DNA from 2 places in the Roseateles sp. DAIF2 genome. Region 1 is predicted to be linked to the other one. Evidence: riboswitches for the same ligand, from Rfam matches in the RefSeq annotation. Region 1 holds a riboswitch; the other holds the start of a gene.

The links. Region 1 has a riboswitch for glycine ahead of G8A07_RS24565 (D-amino acid dehydrogenase). Riboswitches for the same ligand answer to the same signal wherever they lie in the genome.
Region 2: another riboswitch for glycine. It lies ahead of gcvT (glycine cleavage system aminomethyltransferase GcvT); the one in region 1 lies ahead of G8A07_RS24565 (D-amino acid dehydrogenase).

What each region holds. Positions count from the first base shown of each region.
Region 1 covers NZ_CP049919.1:5,333,462-5,344,511, forward strand. Annotated here, with positions in the region: gene G8A07_RS24550 (hypothetical protein) at 1-15, opposite strand, end outside; gene G8A07_RS24555 (response regulator) at 109-786, opposite strand; gene G8A07_RS24560 (hypothetical protein) at 956-2,092, shown strand; glycine riboswitch at 2,116-2,213, shown strand; glycine riboswitch at 2,214-2,325, shown strand; gene G8A07_RS24565 (D-amino acid dehydrogenase) at 2,418-3,713, shown strand; gene fusA (elongation factor G) at 3,803-5,872, shown strand; gene G8A07_RS24575 (SRPBCC domain-containing protein) at 5,882-6,484, opposite strand; gene G8A07_RS24580 (hypothetical protein) at 6,537-7,130, shown strand; gene G8A07_RS24585 (hypothetical protein) at 7,529-7,720, shown strand; gene G8A07_RS24590 (hypothetical protein) at 7,763-8,017, shown strand; gene G8A07_RS24595 (HDOD domain-containing protein) at 8,114-8,956, shown strand; gene G8A07_RS24600 (methyltransferase domain-containing protein) at 8,976-9,581, shown strand; gene G8A07_RS24605 (Lrp/AsnC family transcriptional regulator) at 9,586-10,068, opposite strand; gene hppD (4-hydroxyphenylpyruvate dioxygenase) at 10,194-11,050, shown strand, end outside.
Region 2 covers NZ_CP049919.1:3,414,254-3,425,303, reverse strand. Annotated here, with positions in the region: gene G8A07_RS15815 (L-serine ammonia-lyase) at 1-963, opposite strand, end outside; gene gcvP (aminomethyl-transferring glycine dehydrogenase) at 1,001-3,925, opposite strand; gene gcvH (glycine cleavage system protein GcvH) at 4,000-4,377, opposite strand; gene gcvT (glycine cleavage system aminomethyltransferase GcvT) at 4,421-5,551, opposite strand; glycine riboswitch at 5,604-5,713, opposite strand; glycine riboswitch at 5,723-5,827, opposite strand; gene G8A07_RS15795 (DUF2987 domain-containing protein) at 5,984-6,646, shown strand; gene G8A07_RS15790 (tripartite tricarboxylate transporter substrate binding protein) at 6,806-7,768, shown strand; gene G8A07_RS15785 (response regulator) at 7,825-8,484, shown strand; gene G8A07_RS15780 (ATP-binding protein) at 8,481-9,815, shown strand; gene G8A07_RS15775 (hypothetical protein) at 9,835-11,050, opposite strand, start outside.

The DNA of each region.
Region 1 (11,050 bases):
CGGAGGCTTGGTCACAACAACCTTCATGCGGGCGGGAGCTATCGCTGTCGCGGCGCATGCTAACGAGGACGCCACATGCCCAAAGTCATGCGGCGGCTGTGCGCCGATTCAGCCCGGCTCGCCGGCCTGCGCGTCGATCACGTAGCCGACGCCGCGCACCGTGCGCACATAGCCGGGCCCGATCTTGCGGCGCAGGTTGGAGATATGCACGTCCAGCGCATTGCTCTCGTTGTTCAGCCCGCCCGGCAGCACGCTTTCCTCCAGCGCGCGGCGCGTGACGACGCGGCCGATGCGCTTGAGCAGCAGGGCCAGCAGCTCGAACTCGCAGCGCGACAGCTCGACCGGCTGGCCGTCCACCGCGGCCCAGCGCATGCCCTCGTGCAGGCTCAGACCGCGCAGATTGACCGTGCCGTCCTCCACCAGCCCGTAGCTGCGCCGCGCCAGCGCGCGCACGCGCGACAGCAGCTCGGCCAGCGCGAAGGGCTTGACCAGGTAATCGTCGGCCCCCTCGTCCAGCCCGCGCAGCCGGTCCGACAGCGCGTCGCGCGCGCTCAGGATCAGCACCGGCAGATTGCTGCGCTCCTGGCGCAAATGCGCCAGGAGCTCCAGCCCATCGCCATCCGGCAGGCCCAGATCGAGCAGCACCATGTCGTAGCTGGGGTCGTCCAGCGCCGTCAGCGCGCTGTCGAGCCGTCGCAGCCACACCACCTCCAGGCCCTGGTCGGCCAGCGCGATGCGCACGCCATTGCCCAGGTCCAGATCGTCCTCCAGCAACAGAACCTTCATGCCCTTTGTCCTTTGCCGTCATCTTCTTCATCGAGCGCGGCGCCGCGAGTATCCGGCAGCCCGCAACAGGCCGATTCAGCAAGGCTTCATTAAGGCCCAAGCCGCGCTTCAGGCGGGCCGCCCAGAGTAGGGACGCTGGCGCTCGCGCGCTGCTTCCGTCACCCGCCTCATGAGCATGCCTGCTGTAGCTTCCCGCCCTTGCAATTCCTTCACCGTGCCGCGCCTGCTGGGCCTGGCCGCCCTGCTGGCGGGCCTCGCCGGCTGCGGCGGCGGCGACGATGAGCGCCCCTACGCCCGGCGCTGCGGCCTGCCGACCACGGAAGCGAGCCGCCTGCCTGCACCGACCGGCGGCAGCTGCGTGGGCAAGGCCGGCTTCCTGGCGCTGGACGGCGCCCGCCTCGACCCCTATGCCGGCAACGGCAGCCCGCGCGAGCTGAGCCTGAAGGTCTGGTACCCGATCCACAGCACGCCCCGCGCGGCGCGCGCGGACTACATGGACGCGCAGGTCTGGTCCGTGGTGCGCCAGGCGGTGCCGGCACTGCCCGCCGCGCAGGCCCCCACCAACGCGCGCAAGGAGGCTTCGCTGAACCAGGGCCGGCGCCATCCGGTGCTTCTGTTCTCGCCGGGCTGGGGCGCCCCCGTCGAGGTCTACAGCAGCTTGCTGGAAGACATGGCCAGCCATGGCTATGTGGTGGTCGCGATCAACCATCCCTATCTGAGCGGCCCGACCCTGCTGTCGGGCGGTCGCCTGGTCGTCAATAACGGCGTCGCCCAGCCGAGCGACGCGAGCATGGCGACGATGGTGGCCGACCAGCGCTTCGTGCTGGATTGGCTGAAGGCGCGCGACGCCGAACCCGCGGGCCACCATCTGCTGGCCGGGCGGCTGGACCTGAGCCGCGTCGGCGCCTACGGCCATTCCTTCGGCGGCTCGGCCGCGCTGCAGACCTCGCGCCAGGACGCCCGCGTGCAGGCCGGGATCGACATCGATGGCTCGGTCTACGGTGAGCGCAAGCAACCCTGGACCAAGCCCTTAATGTTCCTGCTCAGCGAGGACAGCGGCGCCAACGGCGGCACCGTCCCGAGCATCGAGGAAGTCTGGAAGCTGCGCCAGGGGCCGGGCAAGCGTGAGGTGCTGGCCGGCTCCAAGCACAACGGCTTCGCCGACATCAAGTTCCTGCTGGGCTCCCAGCTGGCTCAGGCCCCGGAAGATCTGCGCAGGGAATTCGGCCGCATCGACGCCCAGCAGGCGCTGCGCTGGACGCGCGAGCAAACCCGTGACTTCATGGGCAGCCACCTGCGTCGCTGAACGGGCGAAAGCGCTTACACTGCGCCACGGATTCAGGAGAGTGCCGCGCATCCTCACCCGATGCCGGCCGCCGAAGGCGCAAGCTCCCATACTCGCTCAGGCCCCGTACTGGATCCGCCACAAGCCGAATGCTGGAGAGTGCGCTGCCGCAACGGCAGCGCCACCGAAGGAGCAAGGCGCACACCGGGTGGTGCGCGCCGAATCTCTCAGGTACCAAGGACAGCGGGAGCGGCGCGCGTCAGGCGCATGCACGCTCCCGGTCCATCCCTTGCTCGATGGTGACCGCCCGCATGCCTGCGCCGGCGCACAGCAGGAGCTTGTCTTCATGCATGTCATCGTTCTGGGCGCCGGCATCACCGGCATCACCTCCGCCTGGTATCTGCGCCAGGCCGGCCATGAGGTCACCGTCATCGATCGCCAGCCCGCCGCCGGGCTGGAAACCAGCTATGCCAACGGCGGGCAGATTTCGGTCTCGCATGCCGAACCCTGGGCCAATCCGGGCGCGCCGCTGAAGGTGCTGAAATGGCTGATGAAGGAGGACGCGCCGCTGCTGTTCCGCCTGCGCGCCGATGCCGCCCAATGGCGCTGGGGCCTGGCCTTCCTGCGCGAATGCCTGCCCGGCCGCACCGCCCACAACATCCGCAACATCGTCAGCCTGGGCATGTACAGCCGCGCCAAGCTGCGCGAGCTGCGCGCCGCCACCGGCATCCAGTACGACCAGCGCAGCCAAGGCATCCTGCATTTCTACACCAGCGAGGCCGAGTACGCGGCCGCCCAGGAACCCGCGCGCATCATGCGCGAGCAGGGCTGCGAGCTGGACATGAAGACGCCGGATGAATGCGTCGCGATCGAGCCGGCGCTGGCGCAATGCCGGCACCAGATCGTCGGCGGCAGCATGACGCCCAGCGACGAGTCGGGCGACGCGCACCGCTTCACCCAGGAGCTGGCGCGCCGCTGCGCCGAGGCCGGCGTGCATTTCCGCTACGAGACCCGCCTGCTGGGCATCGAGCGCCGCGGCGACGCGATCGAGCAGATCGTCACCGCCGATGCCGGCGGCCGGGTCGAGCGCCTGCGCGCCGATAGCTATGTGCTGTGCCTGGGCTCGTTCAGCCGCGGCTTCGCGCGCGAGCTGGGGGTCGATCTGAACATCTATCCGGCCAAGGGCTATTCGGTCACCCTGCCGGTCACCTCGGCCGAGCACAGCTACCAGGTCTCGCTGACCGACGACGAGTACAAGCTGGTGTTCTCGCGCCTGGGCGAGCGTCTGCGCATCGCCGGCACCGCCGAACTGAACGGCTACGACAGCTCGCTGAACCTGGCGCGCTGCGAGGCCATCGTGCGCCGCACCCGTGAGCTGTTCCCGCAGATGACCGACGGCAGCGGCGCACAGTACTGGACCGGCCTGCGCCCGGCCACGCCGTCGAACCTGCCCTACATCGGGCGCAGCCGCATCGCCAACCTGTTCCTCAACACCGGCCATGGCACGCTGGGCTGGACCCATGGCTGCGGCTCGGGCGCGGCGATCGCCGACATCGTCGGCGGCCGCCGGCCCGAGTTCGACTATGCCTTCACCGGCCTGGACGAGGGGCAGGTCTTGATGCGCCCGCGCCTGGCCGGCTGAGCGGCGCCGGGGATGCGCGCAAGGCCTCTTGCCGGCCCGGCGCGCATGCCCTACCCTGGGGCCGTCCGGCTTTCCTGCAGGAGCGTGCCATGGCGGATCAGCAGAGTCCCACCAGCCCCGTCCACCCCGGGATCGCCGCGATCCGCACGCTGGCCCTGGTGGGGCCGGCGGGCGCCGGCAAGACCAGCCTGGCCGAGGCCCTTCTGCACCGGGCCGGCGGCATCGCGGCGCCGGGCAGCGTCGAGCGCGGCAACACCGTCAGCGATTTCGACCCGCTGGAGAAGAAGCTGCAGCATTCGCTGCAGTCCAGCCTGCTGCACCTGCGTCACGCCGGCCTGCGCCTGCACCTGATCGACACGCCCGGCGCGCCGGACTTCGTCGGCCAGTCGCTGCCGGCGCTGGAGGCGGTGGAGACCGCGGTGGTGGTGATCAATGCGCAGAACGGCGTCGAGCTGATGGCCTCGCGCATGATGGAGGCGGCGGCGCAGCGCGGCCTGACCCGGCTGATCGTGGTCAACAAGATCGACGCGCCCGGCGTCGACCTGCCGGGCCTGCTGGCCCAGCTGCGCGAGACCTTCGGCCGCGAGTGCCTGCCGCTGAACCTGCCGGCCCAGGGCGCGAGCCGGGTGCAGGACTGCTTCTACTGCCGCGAGGGCGCGACCGACTTCGACTCCGCCGCGGCCGCGCACCAGGCCCTGGTCGAGCAGGTGGTGGAGGTCGATGCGGCCTTCGTCGACCGCTACCTGAACGAGGGCGATGTCGATGCCAGCGAGCTGCATGCACCGCTGGAGCAGGCGTTGCGCGAGGGGCACCTGATCCCGGTCTGCTTCACCTCGGCCAGGAGCGGCGCCGGCGTGGCCGAGCTGCTGGACGTGATCGAGCGCCTGCTGCCGAATCCGGTCGAGGGCAACCCGCCGCAGTTCCTGCGCGGCGAGGGCCCCGACGCGCTGCCGCTGCAGGCCCTGCCCGAGCCCGGCGCCCATGTGCTGGCCCATGTGTTCAAGATCGTCGCCGACCCCTATCTGGGCAAGATGGGCGTGCTGCGCGTGCACCAGGGCACCCTGACCCGCAACAGCCAGCTGCTGGTGGGGCATGCGCGCAAGCCCTTTCGCGTCGGCCATCTGTTCATGCTGCAGGGCAGGGAGCATGTGGAGGTGGACGAGGCCCTGCCCGGCGACCTCTGCGCGATCGCCAAGGTCGAGGAGCTGCATTACGACGCGGTGCTGCACGACGCGCCCGAGGACGAGCATATCCACCTCGCACCGCTGGAGTTCCCGGTGCCGGTGCATGGCCTGGCGATCAGCCCGGCCCGGCATGGCGACGAGCAGCGCCTGTGGGAGATCCTGAGCCGCCTGGTCGACGAGGACCCCTGCCTGAAGGTCGAGCATGCGGCCGCGACCAACGAGACCCTGGTCTACGGCCTGGGCGAGCTGCACCTGCGCCTGCTGCTGGAGCGGCTGCGCGAGACCTACAAGTTCGAGGTCGCGACGCAGCCGCCGCGCGTCGCCTACCGCGAGACCATCTCGGCCCCGGCCGAGGGCCATTACCGCCACAAGAAGCAGAGCGGCGGCGCCGGCCAGTTCGGCGAGGTGTTCCTGCGCGTCGAGCCGCTGGCGCGCGGCGCCGGCTTCGAGTTCGTCGATGCGGTCAAGGGCGGCACCATCCCGGGCCAGTTCATGCCGGCGGTCGAGAAGGGCGTGCGCCAGGCCTGCGCGGCCGGCGTGGTCTCGGGCCACCCGCTGGTGGACCTGCGGGTCACGGTGTTCGACGGCAAGCACCATTCGGTGGACAGCAAGGAGATCGCCTTCGTCACCGCCGGCCGCAAGGCCCTGGTCGCCGCAGTGCGCGAGGCGCGGCCGCTGGTGCTGGAGCCGATCGTCCATGTCGAGATCAGCGCGCCGGCCGGCGCGATGGGCGACATCACCGGCGACCTGGCCTCGCGGCGCGGCCAGGTCAACGGCACGCGCTCGCCGGTGCCCGGCGTGATCGCGGTGCAGGGCCTGGCGCCGCTGGCCGAACTGGCCAGCTACCAGAACCGCCTCAACGCGCTGACCAGCGGCCAGGGGCGCTACACCCTGGAGCTCTCGCATTACGAGCCGGTGCCGCCCAACACCCAGGCGCAGCTGGCCGGGGCCTACAAGCTGCGCGACGAGGAGTAGCGCGGCCGCCTACTTCGGCGCCGAGGCCGCCGCGGCCGCGCGGGCCTGGGCGCGGAACTTCTCCAGCTGGGCCAGCCAGTCGGTCCAGTCCTGTGGGCCGGTCTCGTAGCGTTTCTTCAGATTCGCCAGCACATTGCCCCAGGCGCGGTCGAAGTAGCCATAGGCCTTGTCCCATTCGCCGCCCTCGCCCCAGCCGGTGTGGTGCAGGCGCACCCGCGTCTGGTCCACCCCCATTGGCTCGAAGCGCACGATCACGAAGGTGCGCTGCGCCCGCGCCTCGGGCAGATGGGGCGGCGCGTTCCAGTCGAAGCTGAGCATCTTCCGGGGCTGCAGCGCCATGAAGCGCATCTCGTCGGCGCCCTTCATGCCGGGCTCGGCGCCGGGGTCGATATAGATCTGGAAGGCGCCGCCGACCCGCGGCTCGATCTTCGCGTCGGGCGCGAAGAAGCCGACGATGCCCTCGCGCGTGGTCCAGCTGGCCCAGGCCTGGTCCAGGCTGGCCTTGATGATCACTTCTTTATCAAGACTGCGCTCGGCGGCGCCGGCCTGGGCGGCCAGCAGCAAGCATCCCGAGAGCAGCATTCCCTGCGAAAAAGCGGCAAGACGAGGCATGGCGTTTCTCCTTGGCCGGGGTCCTGGATGAAGGCAGCTTTATCATACGCATATGTCCACCGCCCCCCGGGACGTCGCACAGATCCGTCTGGACAACGCGATGCTCCTGTTTGAAGAGTTCGTCACCGCCACCGTCAAGCATCCGGATGCCGCCGCCCTGCGCGGGCTGGAGCGCCGGTTCGCGGAGCGTTTGCAGATCCAACCGAGTTACTGGAGCCAGATCAAGAGCCGCTCGCGCCAGATCGGCGAACGGCTGGCGCGCCAGTTCGAGCAGCTGAGCCACAAGCCCGCCGGCTGGATGGACCAGGCCCATGGCCCGCAGGCCGCGGGCGCGGCCGCCGGTGCGCAGGAGCCGCCGCCCAGCCTGCCGCAGGACGACGACGAGCGCTTCATCGTCGGTCTGGTGCTGACCTATTACCGCCGCCACCCGCAGCGCGCCCGCACCCGGCTGCTGGACCTGCTGGGCGAGGTGCTGACCCCCGGCGCACCGCCGGCCCCGGCCGCACCGCGTGCGCCGCAGGCGCCCGCCGCCGGTCGCTCGCCCCTGGCCCCCGCTGTTCCCGCCGCGCCCGCGGTGGACGATGCCGTCGACGCCTGGCGCAAGCTGCAGCAGGGCATCGCGCCGCTGAAACCGAAGAAGCGCTGAGACACTGAGGCGCGGGCGTGGGCGGCGTTGCCGTCACCCCTAATTTGTTTATCTCTTCAGATAAAAAGCACTTGCGCAAGATAATCAATCGTTTATCATTTGCGCAAGTTGCGGCGTGGTTCACCGCAACGACACCCCAAACGCCGACAGGCCAACCCATCCGACCCGGCCAGCCGCCGCGCTGATGCAACGACGCCGACTCCCTTGCGGGCCCAGAACCGTGGCCCGAGGGAAGGCGACGCTCTTGTGCATCCGCCGCGCGCCCGCCATTCGCTCAAGAGCCGCCCCGCGGGCTCTGCGTTGATGTTGTTTTGCTTCCGATGACGCTGCCGCGCTGCAGTGGCGCCGCCGCATCGCCCATTGTTCTGCCGCGAGCCCGGCTCGCAAGGAGAGAGTTCATGTCTCAGTTCACCGCTCCCCGGCCGCAGCTCAGCCTGAGCCTGCGCAAGCCGCGCAATCCGCTGGTGGCGCCGAGCCTGCTGCGTCAGGCCGGCCGCCATGACGCCGCGAGCAAGTCGCAGCGCCAGCAAGCCAAGACCGCCCTGCTGAAGGAAGTCCGTCAGCTCGTGCCTCTAGACCGCAGCCCCTGACTCGCGACGCGAGCGGGGCATCCCGACGGGAGAAGAATCATCATGAAACATGTGTATGCGATGGGCCGCCACCCCGAGGCCGCCATCACCGCCGAAGCCTGGCGCCGCGGCCTGGCCAGTACCCTGCGCCGCACCGGCGCCGGCATGCTGCGGCTGGCCGAGCGCCTGGCCCGGGTGCAGGCCCGCCGGCGCCGCGCGCCGGAGCTGGAGTTCTACGCCGAAGCCGGCGCGCCAGAAGGGGCGCTGTATGTCGACGGCCAACTGATCGGCACCCTGCCGGGTGTCACGCGCCTGTGATTCCGGTACTGATGGGCCTGGCGCGGCTGGTCCTGGGCGTCAAGACGGGCGAGATCATGCCGATATACGATCACCATCATCCCGAGGTGATCCTGCATGAACCCGCCCGCTCTTGCCCTGCCGCTGCGCCAGGCCCCGCCCGATCTGGCCGCCTGGACGGCGGCCCTGCGCGATGCGGAGATCCCCGTGCTCGCCACGACGGCCGAATCCTTGGAGCTGATGCGCGCCAATGAGGATGCCTTCGATGCCAACAGCATCGGGGAGATGATCGCCACCGACCCGCTGATGACCCTGAAGGTGCTGGCCCATGCGGCCACGCACCGTTCTGGGCGACTGCTGACCGATGCCGAGACGGTGACGGCGGCGATCGTCTGGATGGGCATCACGCCCTTTTTCGCCGCCTTCGGGCCGCAGCCCACCGTGGAGCAGCGCCTGGCCGACCAGCCGGCGGCGCTGGCCGGGCTGCAGCGCGTGCTGCGCCGCGCCGACCGCGCCGCGCGCTTCGCGCTGGGTTTCGCGGCGCACCGCGCCGACCCGGACGCGGCCGTGATCCACAGCGCCGCCAGCCTGCATGACTTCGCCGAGATGCTGCTGTGGGTGCATGCGCCGGCGCTGGCGCTGGAGATCCGCGCGCGCCAGCAGGCCGACCGCCAGCTGCGCAGCGCCGCGGTGCAGCGCGAGCTGCTGAACATCGAGCTGGCCGACCTCGAGCAGGCCCTGATGAAGACCTGGCATCTGCCCGAGCTGCTGGCCCATATCACCGACGACAAGCGCGGCCTCGACCCGCAGGTGCAGACGGTGCGCCTGGCGGTGCGCCTGGCGCGCCACACGGCCGACGGCTGGGACGATGCTGCGGTGCCGGACGACATCAGCGACATCGCCCAGTTGCTGAACCTGGGCCCGCTGGCCACCGAGCGCCTGCTGCACGAACTCGACTGAAAGAAAGCACGATCTCCCGATGAGCGGACCGACCCTGGACTTCTGGCAGCAGCGCTTCGAGAACGGCGACACCCCCTGGGACCGCGGCGCGGCCCATCCGCAGCTGCAGCGCTGGCTGGACGAGGGCCAGCTGGCGCCGGGCCTTGCCACCCTGGTGCCCGGCTGCGGCCGCGGCCATGAGCTGGTGGCCCTGGGCCGGTCCGGCATCGCCGCCACCGGGCTGGACTATGCGCCGGCCGCGGTGGCGCTGGCGCGCGAGCGCCTGGGCGATCTGCCGGGCCGGGTGCTGCAGGCCGATGTGCTGGACTGGGCCCCGGAGGCGCCGCTGGACCGCATCTACGAGCAGACCTGCCTGTGCGCGCTGCATCCGGACCAATGGCGGCGCTATGCCGATCGCTTGCATGCCTGGCTGAAACCGGGCGGGCGGCTGCTGGCGCTCTTCATGCAGGCGCGCCGCGAGGGCGCGGCCGAAGGTCGGGTCGAGGGCCCGCCCTATCACGGCGACATCAACGCGATGCGCGTGCTGTTCCCGGCTTCGCTGTGGGATTGGCCGGCGCCGCCCTACCCGGCCGTTGCGCATGAGCGCGGCTGGTTCGAGCTGGCGGTGGTGCTGACGCGGTGCTGAGCGGCTACAAGGGCACGGCCGTCGTGTTCTTCAGGCGGTCCAGCACAAAGCTGGTCTTGCAGTCCTGCACGCTGGGGTGCTTCAAGAGGGTCTCGCTGATGAAGCGGGCGTAATGCGCCATGTCCTGCACCAGCACGCGCAGCAGATAGTCCATGTCGCCGGTCAGGGCCGCGCATTCCACCACCTCGGGCCAGGTCTGCACCGCGGCGCGGAACAGGTCCATCGGGTTGCGCTTGTGGCTCTCGGTCTGCTTCTCAAGCCTGACATTGATGTAGGCGGTCAGCGACAGGCCCACCTTCTCCGGCCGCACCAGGGCCACATAGGCGGCGATCGCACCACCCTCCTCCAGGCGCCGCACGCGCCGCAGCACGGCCGAGGCCGAGAGGTTGACCTGGGCCGCCAGCGCGTCATAGGTGACGCGGCCGTCCTGCTGCAGCGCCCTCAAAATGCGCCGATCGATCGCGTCGAGCTGGATGTCGCCTTCCATATCCGAAGTTTCGCAGGATTCCTGCAGCATTGCGCCATCCCACGCCTGAGATCGCAGGAATCCTGCGCCCCTGCGCTCCTACAGTCTTGACCTATCGCAAGGCATTCAAAGCAGGAGACCCCGCCATGGCATTCACCCCCTGGGACAACCCGATGGGCACCGACGGCTTCGAGTTCATCGAGTTCGCCGCCCCCGATCCCGCCGCCCTGGGCCGGCTGTTCGAGACCATGGGCTTCACCGCCGTGGCCAAGCACCGCCACAAGAACGTGACGCTGTACCGCCAGGGCGGCGTCAACTTCATCATCAACGCCGAGACCGATGCCTTCGCGCAGCGCTTCGCGCGCCTGCATGGCCCCTCGATCTGCGCGATCGCCTTCCGCGTCAAGGACGCAGGCTACGCCTACCAGCGCGCGCTGGAACTGGGCGCCTGGGGCTTCGACAACAAGACCGGCCCGATGGAGCTGAACATCCCGGCGATCAAGGGCATCGGCGATTCGCTGATCTACCTGGTCGACCGCTGGCAAGGCAAGAACGGCGCGGCCGCCGGCGAGATCGGCAATATCTCGATCTACGACGTGGACTTCGTGCCGCTGCTGGACGCTGAAGGGCGCCCGGTCGACGCCAACCCCAAGGGCAACGGCCTGACCTACATCGACCACCTGACGCACAACGTGTTCCGCGGCCGCATGAAGGAATGGGCGGACTTCTACGAGCGCCTGTTCAACTTCCGCGAGGTGCGCTACTTCGACATCGAGGGCAAGCTGACCGGCCTGAAGAGCAAGGCCATGACCAGCCCCTGCGGCAAGATCCGCATCCCGATCAACGAGAGCAGCGACGACAAGAGCCAGATCGCCGAGTACCTGGACCTCTACCACGGTGAGGGCATCCAGCACGTCGCGCTGGGCACCGACGACATCTACACCACCGTCGAGGGCATGAAGAACGGCGGCGTGGTATTCCAGGACACGATCGACATCTACTT
Region 2 (11,050 bases), 1.9 Mb from region 1:
GACCACGCCCTCGTCGTTGGCGTGATGCACGAAGCGCGAGTAGTAGTGCAGCACCGCCGGCACGATGCCGGCCGCGCCATTGGTCGGCGCGGTGACGACGCGGCCGCCGGCGGCGTTCTCCTCGTTGACCGCCAGCGCGTAGAGATTCACCCAGTCCATCACCTGCAGCGGGTCGCGCAGCGCCGCCTCGGGGTTGGCGGTCAGGTCGCGGTGCAGCTGGGCCGCGCGGCGCTTGACCTTGAAGCCGCCGGGCAGGATGCCCTCGGTGCGGCAGCCGCGGGCCACGCAGTCCTGCATCACCCGCCAGATCTTCAGCAGGCCGGCGCGGGTCTCCTCGTCCGCTCGCCAGTGGCGCTCGTTGCGGCGCATCACCTCGGCGATCGAGATGCCATGCTCCCGGGTCAGCGCCAGCAGCTCGTCGCCGGTCTTGAAGGGATAGGGCAGCACGGTGGCATCGGGGGCGATCACCTTCTGCTTGCTGCCATCCGCCGCCACCTCGTCGCTGACGATGAAGCCGCCGCCGACCGAGTAGTAGACCCGGTTGGCGATCTCGCCGCCCTCGGCGTCGAAGGCCAGGCAGCGCATGCCGTTGGCATGGAAGGGCAGGGACTCGCGGCGCTTGAACACAAGGTCCTTGGTCTCGTCGAAGCGCAGCATCCGCTCGCCGACCAGGTTCAGGTCGCCGGCGCGGATGCCGTCCAGCAGGCCCGGGATGGCCTCGACGTCCACCGTGTCCGGCTCATGCCCGGCCAGGCCCAGCAGCACCGCCTTGTCGCTGCCATGGCCCTTGCCGGTGGCGCCCAGGCTGCCGTAGAGGATCACCTGCACGCGGGCCACGCGTTCCAGCAGGCCCTCATGCTTCAGGCGCAGGCCGAACAGGCGCGCAGCACGCATCGGGCCCACCGTGTGGGAGCTCGACGGGCCGATGCCGATCTTGAACAGGTCGAAAACGGAAACGGCCATCGTCGGCGCTCCTTGGGGCGGGCTGGCTGGGAGAGGGTCAGGCCTTGCTGGCTTCGTCGTCGCTGCCGTACTCGGACAGCGGCAGGCAGGAGCAGAACAGGTTGCGGTCGCCGTAGACATTGTCCACGCGGCCCACCGGCACCCAGTACTTCTGCTTGCGCAGGCTGGCCACCGGGTAGGCGGCCTCGTCGCGGCCGTAGCCATGGGTCCAGTCGCCCGTCAGCAGGCTGGCGGCGGTGTGCGGCGCGTTGACCAGCGGGTTGTCCTCGCGGGTCCAGGCGCCGCTCTCGACTTTGGCGATCTCGGCGCGGATCGCGATCATCGCGTCGCAGAAGCGGTCCAGCTCGAACTTCGACTCGCTCTCGGTCGGCTCCACCATCAGGGTGCCGGCGACGGGGAAGCTGAGCGTAGGCGCGTGGAAGCCATAGTCGATCAGGCGCTTGGCCACGTCCTCGGCGCTGACGCCACTCGTGTCCTTCAGCGGGCGCAGGTCCAGGATGCACTCATGGGCCACGCCGCCGCCCTTCACGCCGGCGATATTGCCGCTGAAGTGGATGTCGTAATGGTCGGACAGGCGTGCCGCCACATAGTTGGCCGACAGGATCGCGGTCTCGGTCGCCGCGGTCAGGCCCTCGGCGCCCATCATGCGCACATACATCCAGGAGATCGGCAGCACGGCCGCATTGCCCAGCGGCGCGGCTGAGACGGCGCCGATATTGCTGTCGTTACCCAGGCCGGCCGAGCGGTGCGCCGGCAGGTAGGGCACCAGGTCCTCGACCACGCAGACCGGGCCGACGCCGGGGCCGCCGCCGCCATGCGGGATGCAGAAGGTCTTGTGCAGGTTCAGGTGCGACACGTCGCCGCCGAACTCGCCCGGCGCGGCGATGCCGACCAGCGCGTTCATGTTGGCGCCATCCACATAGACGCGGCCGCCATGGCTCTTCACCAGCGCGCAGATCTCCTTCACATGGGTGTCGAACACGCCATAGGTGGAGGGGTAGGTGATCATGATCGCGGCCAGGTTGGCGCTGTGCTGCTCACACTTGGCCTTCAGGTCGGCCAGATCGATATTGCCATCACGATCGCACTTGGTCACGACGACCTGCATGCCCACCATCTGGGCCGAGGCCGGGTTGGTGCCATGGGCCGATTCGGGGATCAGGCAGATCTTGCGATGGCCTTCCTTGCGCGCCTCGTGGAAGGCCTTGATCGCCAGCAGGCCGGCGTATTCGCCCTGCGAGCCGGCATTGGGCTGCAGGCTGATGCCGGCATAGCCGGTGGCCTGGCACAGCCAGCTGGTCAGCTCCTGGTTCAGCAGGCTGTAGCCCTTCAACTGGTCCTGCGGCGCGAAGGGATGCACGCCGGCGAACTCGGGCCAGGTGATCGGGATCATCTCGCTGGTCGCGTTGAGCTTCATCGTGCAGGAGCCCAGCGGGATCATCGAGCGGTCCAGCGCCAGGTCCTTGTCGGCCAGGGCGCGCAGATAGCGCAGCATCTCGGTTTCCGAGTGGTGCGTGTTGAAGACCGGATGCGTCAGGTAGGCGCTGGAGCGGGCCAGCTCGGCCGGGATCAGCGGCGCGACGCCCTTCTCGAAACTCTCGAAGCCGGGCAGGGTGGTCTTGCCCTCGGCGAACACCGACAGCAGGGCCAGCAGGTCCTTGCGGGTGGTGGTCTCGTCCAGCGAGGCGCTGACGCTGTCGGCGCCCGCGCGGCGCAGGTTCATGCCGGCGGTGACGGCCGCGGCCAGGATCTGCTCGGTCTTGGCGCCGGTGGCGATGTGCAGGGTGTCGAAGGCGCTGGCCTCGTTCAGCACGCTCCAGCCCAGGCCCTTCAGGCCCTGGGCCAGGATCGCGGCATAGCTGGCGACGCGCTGGGCGATGCGCTTGAGGCCCTGCGGGCCATGGTAGACCGCGTACATGCTGGCGACGACGGCCGGCAGCACCTGGGCGGTACAGATGTTGGAGGTGGCCTTCTCGCGGCGGATATGCTGCTCGCGTGTCTGCAGCGCCAGGCGGTAGGCGGGGTTGCCATGCGAGTCGACGCTGATGCCAACCAGGCGGCCCGGCAGGCTGCGCTTGAACTCGTCCTTGCAGGCCATGTAGGCGGCATGCGGGCCGCCGGCGCCCATCGGCATGCCGAAGCGCTGGGTCGTGCCCACCGCGATGTCGGCGCCCTGTTCACCGGGCGACTGGATCAGGGTCAGGGCCAGCAGGTCGGCCGCGGCGATCAAGAGGCCGCCCTGGGCATGGACCGCGTCGGCGATCGGCTTGAGCGCGCGCAGCTGGCCATTGACGCCGGGGTACTGCACCAGCGCGGCGAAGCATTCGGTCTTGCCGGCGTCCTCGGCGCGGCCGACCTGCACCGTGATGCCCAGCGGCTTGGCGCGGGTGTTCACCACTTCCAGGGTCTGCGGCAGCACGTCGTCGGCGACGAAGAACACCAGGCTCTTGCTCTTGCCCACGCGGGCGGCCAGGGTCATCGCCTCGGCGGCGGAGGTGGCCTCGTCCAGCATCGAACTGTTGGCGATGGCCATGCCGGTCAGGTCGGTCACCATGGTCTGGAAGTTGACCAGGGCCTCCATGCGGCCTTGCGAAATCTCGGCCTGGTAGGGCGTGTAGGCGGTGTACCAGGCGGGGTTCTCCAGGATGTTGCGCAGGATCACGCCGGGGGTCAGCGTGCCGAAGTAGCCTTGGCCGATATAGCTCTTCAGCACCTTGTTCTGCGAAGCCAGCGCCTTCAGCTCGGCCAGCGCCTGCGCCTCGGTCACCGCGGCCGGCAGGGCCATGCCCTGCGAGCGCTTGATGCTGGCCGGCACGATGGCCTCGATCAGCGCGCGGCGCGAGGCCTGGCCGATCACGGAGAGCATGCCGACCTCGTCGGCGGCGTCGGGGCCGATATGGCGGGCCTGGAATTCGGCGGCGTTTTCGAGCTCGGTCAGGGGCTTGAGCGCAGACATCAACATGGAAGTTCCTTGGAATACGACGACGGGCACATGACGTGCCCGTCCTTACTGCTACTGCTGGATGGAGTTAAGGCTCAGCTGTTCTTGACCAGCTCGTCGTAGGCCGTGGCGTCCATCAGGCCGTCCAGCTCGGCGCTGTTCGCCAGCTTGACCTTGAAGAACCAGCCGCTCTTGAGCGGGTCGCTGTTGGCCAGCGAGGGATCGTTGCGCAGGTCCTCGTTGACCTCGGTGATCTCGCCGGCGACCGGCATGTAGACGTCGGCGGCGGCCTTGACGGATTCGACCACGCCGGCCACTTCCTTGGTCGCAAAGCTCTTGCCGACTTCGGGCAGGTCGACGAACACCACGTCGCCCAGCGCGTCCTGCGCGTGGACCGTGATGCCCACGACGACCGTGCCGTCGGCTTCGATCTGGACCCATTCGTGGTCGGCGGTGTACTTGATGGTGCTCATGGGCTCTTGCTCCGTTGGGGAAGGGTTGTGTTTCTTGGGCGCTTTAACCGCGGTAGTAGCGGTTCGGCGTGAAGGGCGTGGCGGACACGGTCATCGGGGTGCGCTTGTCGCGCACCAGCGCGAACAGCTCGGTGCCCAGCGCGGCATGGGCGGCGCCGACATAGGCCAGGGCCACCGGTTTGCCGACCGTCGGGCCGACGGTGCCGCTGGTGACGGTGCCGACCTCGGCGCCGCTGGCGTCGACCAGCTTGGCGCCCTCGCGCACCGGCATGCGCTCGTTGCTGACCAGGCCGACGCGCTTTTTCGCGGCGCCCTCGGCGAACTGCTGGTCGATCACCGCGGCGCCGGGGTAGCCGCCGGCGCGCGCGCCGCCGGCGCGGCGCACCTTCTGGATCGCCCAGGTCAGCGCGCCCTCGACCGGGGTGGTCGTGGTGTCGATGTCATGGCCGTACAGGCACAGGCCGGCCTCCAGGCGCAGCGAATCGCGCGCGCCCAGGCCGATCGGCTTGACCTCGGCCTGGGCCAGCAGCTTGCGCGCCAGCGCGACGGCCTGGTCCTGGTGCACCGAGATCTCGAAGCCGTCCTCGCCGGTATAGCCCGAGCGGGTCACGAAGGTCGGGATGCCGTCCAGCTCGAAGAAGCCGCCGGTCATGAACACCAACTGCCTGACGTCGGGGTTCAGGCGCGCCAGCGCGGTGACGGCCTCGGGGCCCTGCAGGGCCAGCAGGGCCTGCTCGGGCATCGGGATGACCTCGCAACGGCCGCCGATCTTGGCCTGCAGATGGGCGATGTCCTGTTCCTTGCAGCCGGCGTTGACGACCACGAACAGGTCGTCCGGGCGGCGGCAGACCATCAGGTCGTCCAGGATGCCGCCGTTCTCGTCGGTGAAGAGGGCGTAGCGCTGCTTGAGCATGCCCAGGTCGACGATGTCGACCGGCACCAGGGTCTCCAGCGCGGCGGCGGCATCGGCGCCGACCAGGCGCACCTGACCCATGTGCGAGACGTCGAACAGGCCGGCGGCGGCGCGGGTGTGCTTGTGCTCGGCCATCAGGCCCGCCGGGTACTGGACCGGCATGTCGTAGCCGCCGAAGGGCACCATCTTGGCGCCGAGTTCCAGGTGCAGCGCGTGCAGCGGGGTGGTCTTCAGGGATTCGTTGTGGGGGGCTGCGGACATGGACCAGGCTCCGAGGGCATTCGACAGACCCACTCCGGGTGGAGTGGGGGGATATGCCCTCGCTGTCCGCTTTACCTGAGAGATTGGCCGCTGACCGATCGCCAACGGCTTGCCCCTTCGGTGGACGGACTCGATGGCCCGCCTCTCTCCAGTGAGGAACGCCCGGTTATGGGCGTTTTGTCAGTCCTTTTGCCTGAGCGTTCGCAGCGTGGGATCACCAGTGCCACTGCGCCTTCGGCGGCTTCCGGCTGGGAAGCTCTCTCCTGACGGGCGGCATTGTAGCCAGGGTTTGGGCTGCCCGGGGCGAAGTCGCCGCACGGCCCTGTCGCCGCCTTTTCTTCATCCTCGCTTCATGCAGGGCTCAGCCGCGCTTCAGCCCGGCTGCGCAGACTGGGCCGGTTTGCCTCACATCTGCCCTATTCAGGAGTCCTCATGCCGATCCGTGCTTCCGTCCTCTTGTCTTCTTCCCTGCTGCTGGCCGTAGCCGCGCAGGCCGTGCCGAATGCCCAGATGCCCGCCAGCAAGCTGTTTGAGGCCGCCGCCCAGCTGGAGCGCCTGCCCAGCGGCGAGCGTGACGCGATCGCGCTGCGCCACACCCTGGTCAGCAAGACCCCCGGCACCGTGGTGAAGGTCTGGTACCAGGACCAGGGCCAGCGGGTCGAGCTGCCGCTGCGCGCGGACGGCAGCTTCGAGCGCCCGGCGGGCCTGGCCAAGCCGGGCTTCGATCCGGTGGTGCAGGCGGACCGGCCGGAGGACGATCTGGACCTCAATATCGACCTGGTCGCCAAGGTGCCGGATCCGCGCCAGTTCGACTATGCCGACCTGCAGCGCTCCGCCACGCAAATGAACGGCTTCATCAAGCGCCAGGCCGGCATGCTCAGCCTGCTGGCGCCCAAGGTGCACAGCATGGTGTTCCGCTGCGCCAGCGCCGCGCCGCCCTGTGCCCTGGTGGTGCATCTGCCGGAGGGGGCCAAGACCTACAAGGCGGACGCCAAGGGCCAGATCGCGCTGCGCATGAGCCCGGAGCTGCAGCGCGCGCAGCCGAAGCTGACGACCGAGGGCCAGATCAGCGCGATCGTCGGCGACATGGAGTGATCAAGGAGTCGCCCATGCGCGACGCAAGTGACTTTCGTCGGGTTTGAATCGCGGCAAATCGCACACTTTGCACCGCGACGGTGCGGTCGTCGCAGGTGCGCAAGCGCGGTGGGCCCCCTAGACTCCCGCCACATCAGACAAACCAGGGAGGTGGGCAAGATGGTGGATCGTCGTCATGTGCTGCTGGGGGCTGCCGCCGCCCTGTGCGGTGCCGGGGCCCGGGCCCAGAAGTTCGAGACCCTGCCGGAGCTGCGCATCGTCATCCCGGCCAACCCGGGGGGCGGCTGGGACCAGACCGGCCGCGCGCTGGGCACCGCGATGCAGACCGCCAAGTTGGTGGACCGCATCCAGTACGAGAACATCGGCGGCAAGGCCGGCACCCTGGGCCTGGCCCAGTTCGTCGAGCGCTATCCGAGTGCGCCCAACACCCTGATGGTGGCCGGCATGGTGCTGCTCGGCGGCATCGCGCTGCAGCGGCCCAAGGTCGACCTGAGCCAGGTCAACCCGATCGCCGGGCTGACCAGCGACTTCATGGTGGTGGCGGTGCCGGCGGCCTCGCCGATCCGCACCCTGAAGGACCTGGCCGCGCGCCTGGCCTTACCGGACTTCAAGGCCACCGTGGTCGGCGGCTCGGCCGGCGGCGTCGACCATATGCTGCTGGGCATGATGCTGCGCGCCAGCCGCGGCAACCCCGACAACTTCAGCTACCTGCCGACCAGCAGCGGCGGCGATGCGGTGCGCGCGCTGACCGAGGGCAAGGCGCAGCTGGGCATCTCCGGCTACAGCGAATTCCGCGGCGCGATGGCGTCCGGCACGATCCGCGTGCTGGCGGTCAGCTCGCGGCGCGGCCGCTACGGCCTGCCGGCGCTGCGCGAGGGCGGCATCGACACCGAACTGGCCAACTGGCGCGGCGTGTTCGCGCCCTCCGGCCTCAACGAGGGCCAGACCCAGGCCATGGCCAGCCTGCTGGAACGTGTTGCCCGCTCCAACGAATGGGCCGACCTGGTGCGCCGCAACGACTGGCTGTCGACCTACCGCTCCGGCAGTGACTTCCGCAGCTTCGTCGAATCGGAGATGACCACCGCCCGCGTGGTGGTGCATATGCTCAAGCTGAAGGCCTGACCCGCTCCTAAGCCTCGTCTAAGTCGGACGCCGCCGCCGGCTGAGACAATCGGCCGATGCGTTTATTGCTGGTGGAAGACGATCCGATGATCGGCGAGCAGCTGCTGGACCTGCTGCGCGCCGAAAGCTATGCGGTGGACTGGGTCAAGGACGGCGAGCTGGCCGATACCGCCTTGCAGACCCAGAACTACGACCTGCTGCTGCTCGACCTGGGCCTGCCCAAGCGCGACGGCCTGTCGGTGCTGCGCGCCTTGCGCGCGCGCAAGCAGCAGCTGCCGGTGCTGATCGCGACCGCGCGCGATGCGCTGAGCCAGCGCGTCGAGGGGCTGGACGCCGGCGCCGACGACTATGTGCTGAAGCCCTTCGAGCTGGACGAGCTGCTGGCGCGCATCCGCGCGCTGCTGCGCCGCGCCAGCGGCCGCGGCGAGCCGATCTACGAGCATATGGGCATCAGCCTGAACCCCGCCACCCATGAGGCCATGGTCAACGGCCAGTCGGTCGTGCTGTCGGCGCGCGAATGGGCGGTATTGGAGCCGCTGCTGGCGCGCCCGGGGCTGGTGCTGTCGCGCCAGCAACTGGAGGAAAAGCTCTATGGCTGGAAGGACGAGGTCTCCAGCAATGCGGTCGAGGTCTATATCCATGGCCTGCGCAAGAAGCTGGGCGCGGCGCTGATCCAGAACGTGCGCGGCCTCGGCTATATGGTGCCCAAGCAATGAGCGGCGGTATTGCTCGCGTGATGGCCATGGGCCCCTCGCTGAAGCGCCGGCTGATGTGGTTCCTGTTCGGCGCGGTCAGCCTGGCCGCGTTGCTGCAGGGCGGCAGCGCCTATCACACCGCGCTGCAGGAGGCCGACGCGATCTTCGACTACCAGATGCAGCAGACCGCGCTGTCGATGAGCGGCGCGCGGCCCGGCATCGGCCATTCGATGCCCGAGGAGCTGGAGCTGGTGATCCAGGGCTGGAGCGTCGACGGCCTGCAGCTCTTTGCCCAGCCGCGCGCGCGCCTGCCGCAGCGCGCGGTGATGGGTTTTGCCGATGTGCGGGGCGACGACGGCAAGCTCTACCGCGTGCTGTCGATGCAGGCCGGCGGCCAGGTGGTGCAGGTGGCCCAGGAGCTGGCGGTGCGCGAGCGCCTGGCCAGCCGCCTGGCCTGGCGCACGGTGACGCCGATCGCGATCGTGCTGCCGCTGCTGCTGCTGGTGGTCGGCTGGGTGATCAGCCGCTCGCTGGCGCCGGTCGAGCGGGTGCGGCGCCAGCTGTCCGAGCGCGCGGCGGAGGACCTGTCGCCGGTCGGCGAGGAGGGCTTGCCGGTCGAGATCCGGCCGATGGTGCGCGAGCTGAATTCGCTGCTGCTGCGGATGCGTCAGGCCTTCGAGACGCAGCGCCATTTCGTCGCCGACGCGGCCCATGAGCTGCGCTCGCCGCTGACCGCGCTGAAGCTGCAGGTCGAGGGCCTGGCGCGCGCCGGGGCCGACGAGGCGGCGCGCGGCCAGGCCCGGACCCGGCTGGCCGCCGGCGTCGAGCGGGCCAGCCATCTGGTCGAACAGCTGCTGCTGCTGGCGCGCCAGGAGGCGCCGGAGGGCGCGCAGCTGCAGCCGCTGGCGCTGGAGCCGCTGCTGCGCCGGGTGCTGGGCGAGCAGGTCGCGGCGGCGCAGGCGCGCGGCATCGACCTGGGCCTGCTGCGCGCCGATGCGGTGCAGATCCAGGGGCAGGGCGAGGCGCTGGCCGTGCTGCTGCGCAATCTGCTGGACAACGCGATCAAGTACACGCCGGAGGGCGGCAAGGTCGACGTGCTGCTGCTCGACGAGGGCCCGCAGGCGCGGCTGCGCATCGAGGACAGCGGCCCCGGCATCCCGGCCGAGGAGCGCGAGCGCGTGTTCGACCGCTTCTACCGCAGCGGCGAGGCCCAGGGCCGCGCCACCGGCAGCGGCCTGGGCCTGGCCATCGTCAAGACCATTGCGGACCGGCATGGCGCCGGCCTGCGGCTGGAGCGCTCGGAGGCGCTGGGCGGGCTGCGGGTCGATCTGCAGTTCCGCAAGGCCGGCTGAAGCGAAGTGGAAAGCCGGCTCAGGGCTTGCCGCGACGCAGCGCCGAGCGGCGTTCCTGCTCGGCGTCGGGCTCGACGAAGGACCGTGCCACCCCGTTGTGATCGAGCGCCAGCGGCGGCACCGCGGCCTTGGCCGCGGCCGATTGGCCGAGCCGGCGCGCATGCTGCGGGGCGGCCATGCTGGTGCCGCTCAGGGCCACGACGCTGCCGCTGCGACAGCCCGCGGCATGGATGCCGCGCAGCACCGGCGAATCCTCGCTGATCGCCAGCTTGCGCAGGTTAGCCCGCGGATCGCTCGGCAGGCCGACCGAGGAGTAGGGCGCCGGCGCCAGGCTGCCGTCCGGTTGCCGCGTCAGACCGCCGACCACCTCGACCTGCGTGCCGCAGGCCAGCGCGTTGATCGAGCCGGCACGGCGGATCAGGCAATCGCCCCGGTCCTGAAGCCGCGGCCAGCCCAGCTCGTCATAGACCTGGTCGCAGCCCTTGTCCTCCAGCACCGCCTGGCGGCCGCGACCGGGATGGCCGAAGGACTTCTCGTCGCGCTGCGAATAGACGCTGCAGGCCAGGGGCGCGCTGCCCGCGTGCTGGCGCAGGTCCAGCGCCCAGGCGCCGGACGGCGCGGCATAGGTCCAGGGGCCGTAGGGCGCGGTCGGCGCCACCGTCAGCAGGCCCAGCGCATGGTTGCCGTTGGCCGGGTCCGGATGCAGACCGAACAGCGCCAGGGTCCGGCCCTCGGCATCGCGCAGCGCCCATTCCTGCGCCGGCGTCGCCGCGCTAGGCGGCAAGGTGAAGCTCAGGTCCAGCGCCGGGCCGCCGGGCGGCGTCAGGCGCCAGTCCATCGCGATGGCGCCAGCTTGTTCGGGCAGCAGCCATGTCTCGAGGTAGCTGGAGGTGCCGTCGTCGGGGCGTAGCCGCCATTGCAGCGCCATGCCCTTTGTCGCCTCCAGCCGGGCTCGGGCATGGCAGCGCGACAGATGGCTGTTGCCCTCCGGCAGCACCAGCTCGACGGGAGTCAGGCCGGGCCGGCGCCGCAGCGCGATCAGGGCGTCGACCGCCGCCTCGAACATCGAGGAGCCGTTGTGCGGCCCGGCGATATTGCCGAGGCTGGCATTGACGACGATGCGTTCCGCGCCGGCGCGGTCGGCGCGCTCGACCACGAAGCGCAGCGCATCGAACAGATGGGCGCCGGCGGAGATGCACAGGGTTGACTCCATCGGCCGCAGCTGCACGCCGACG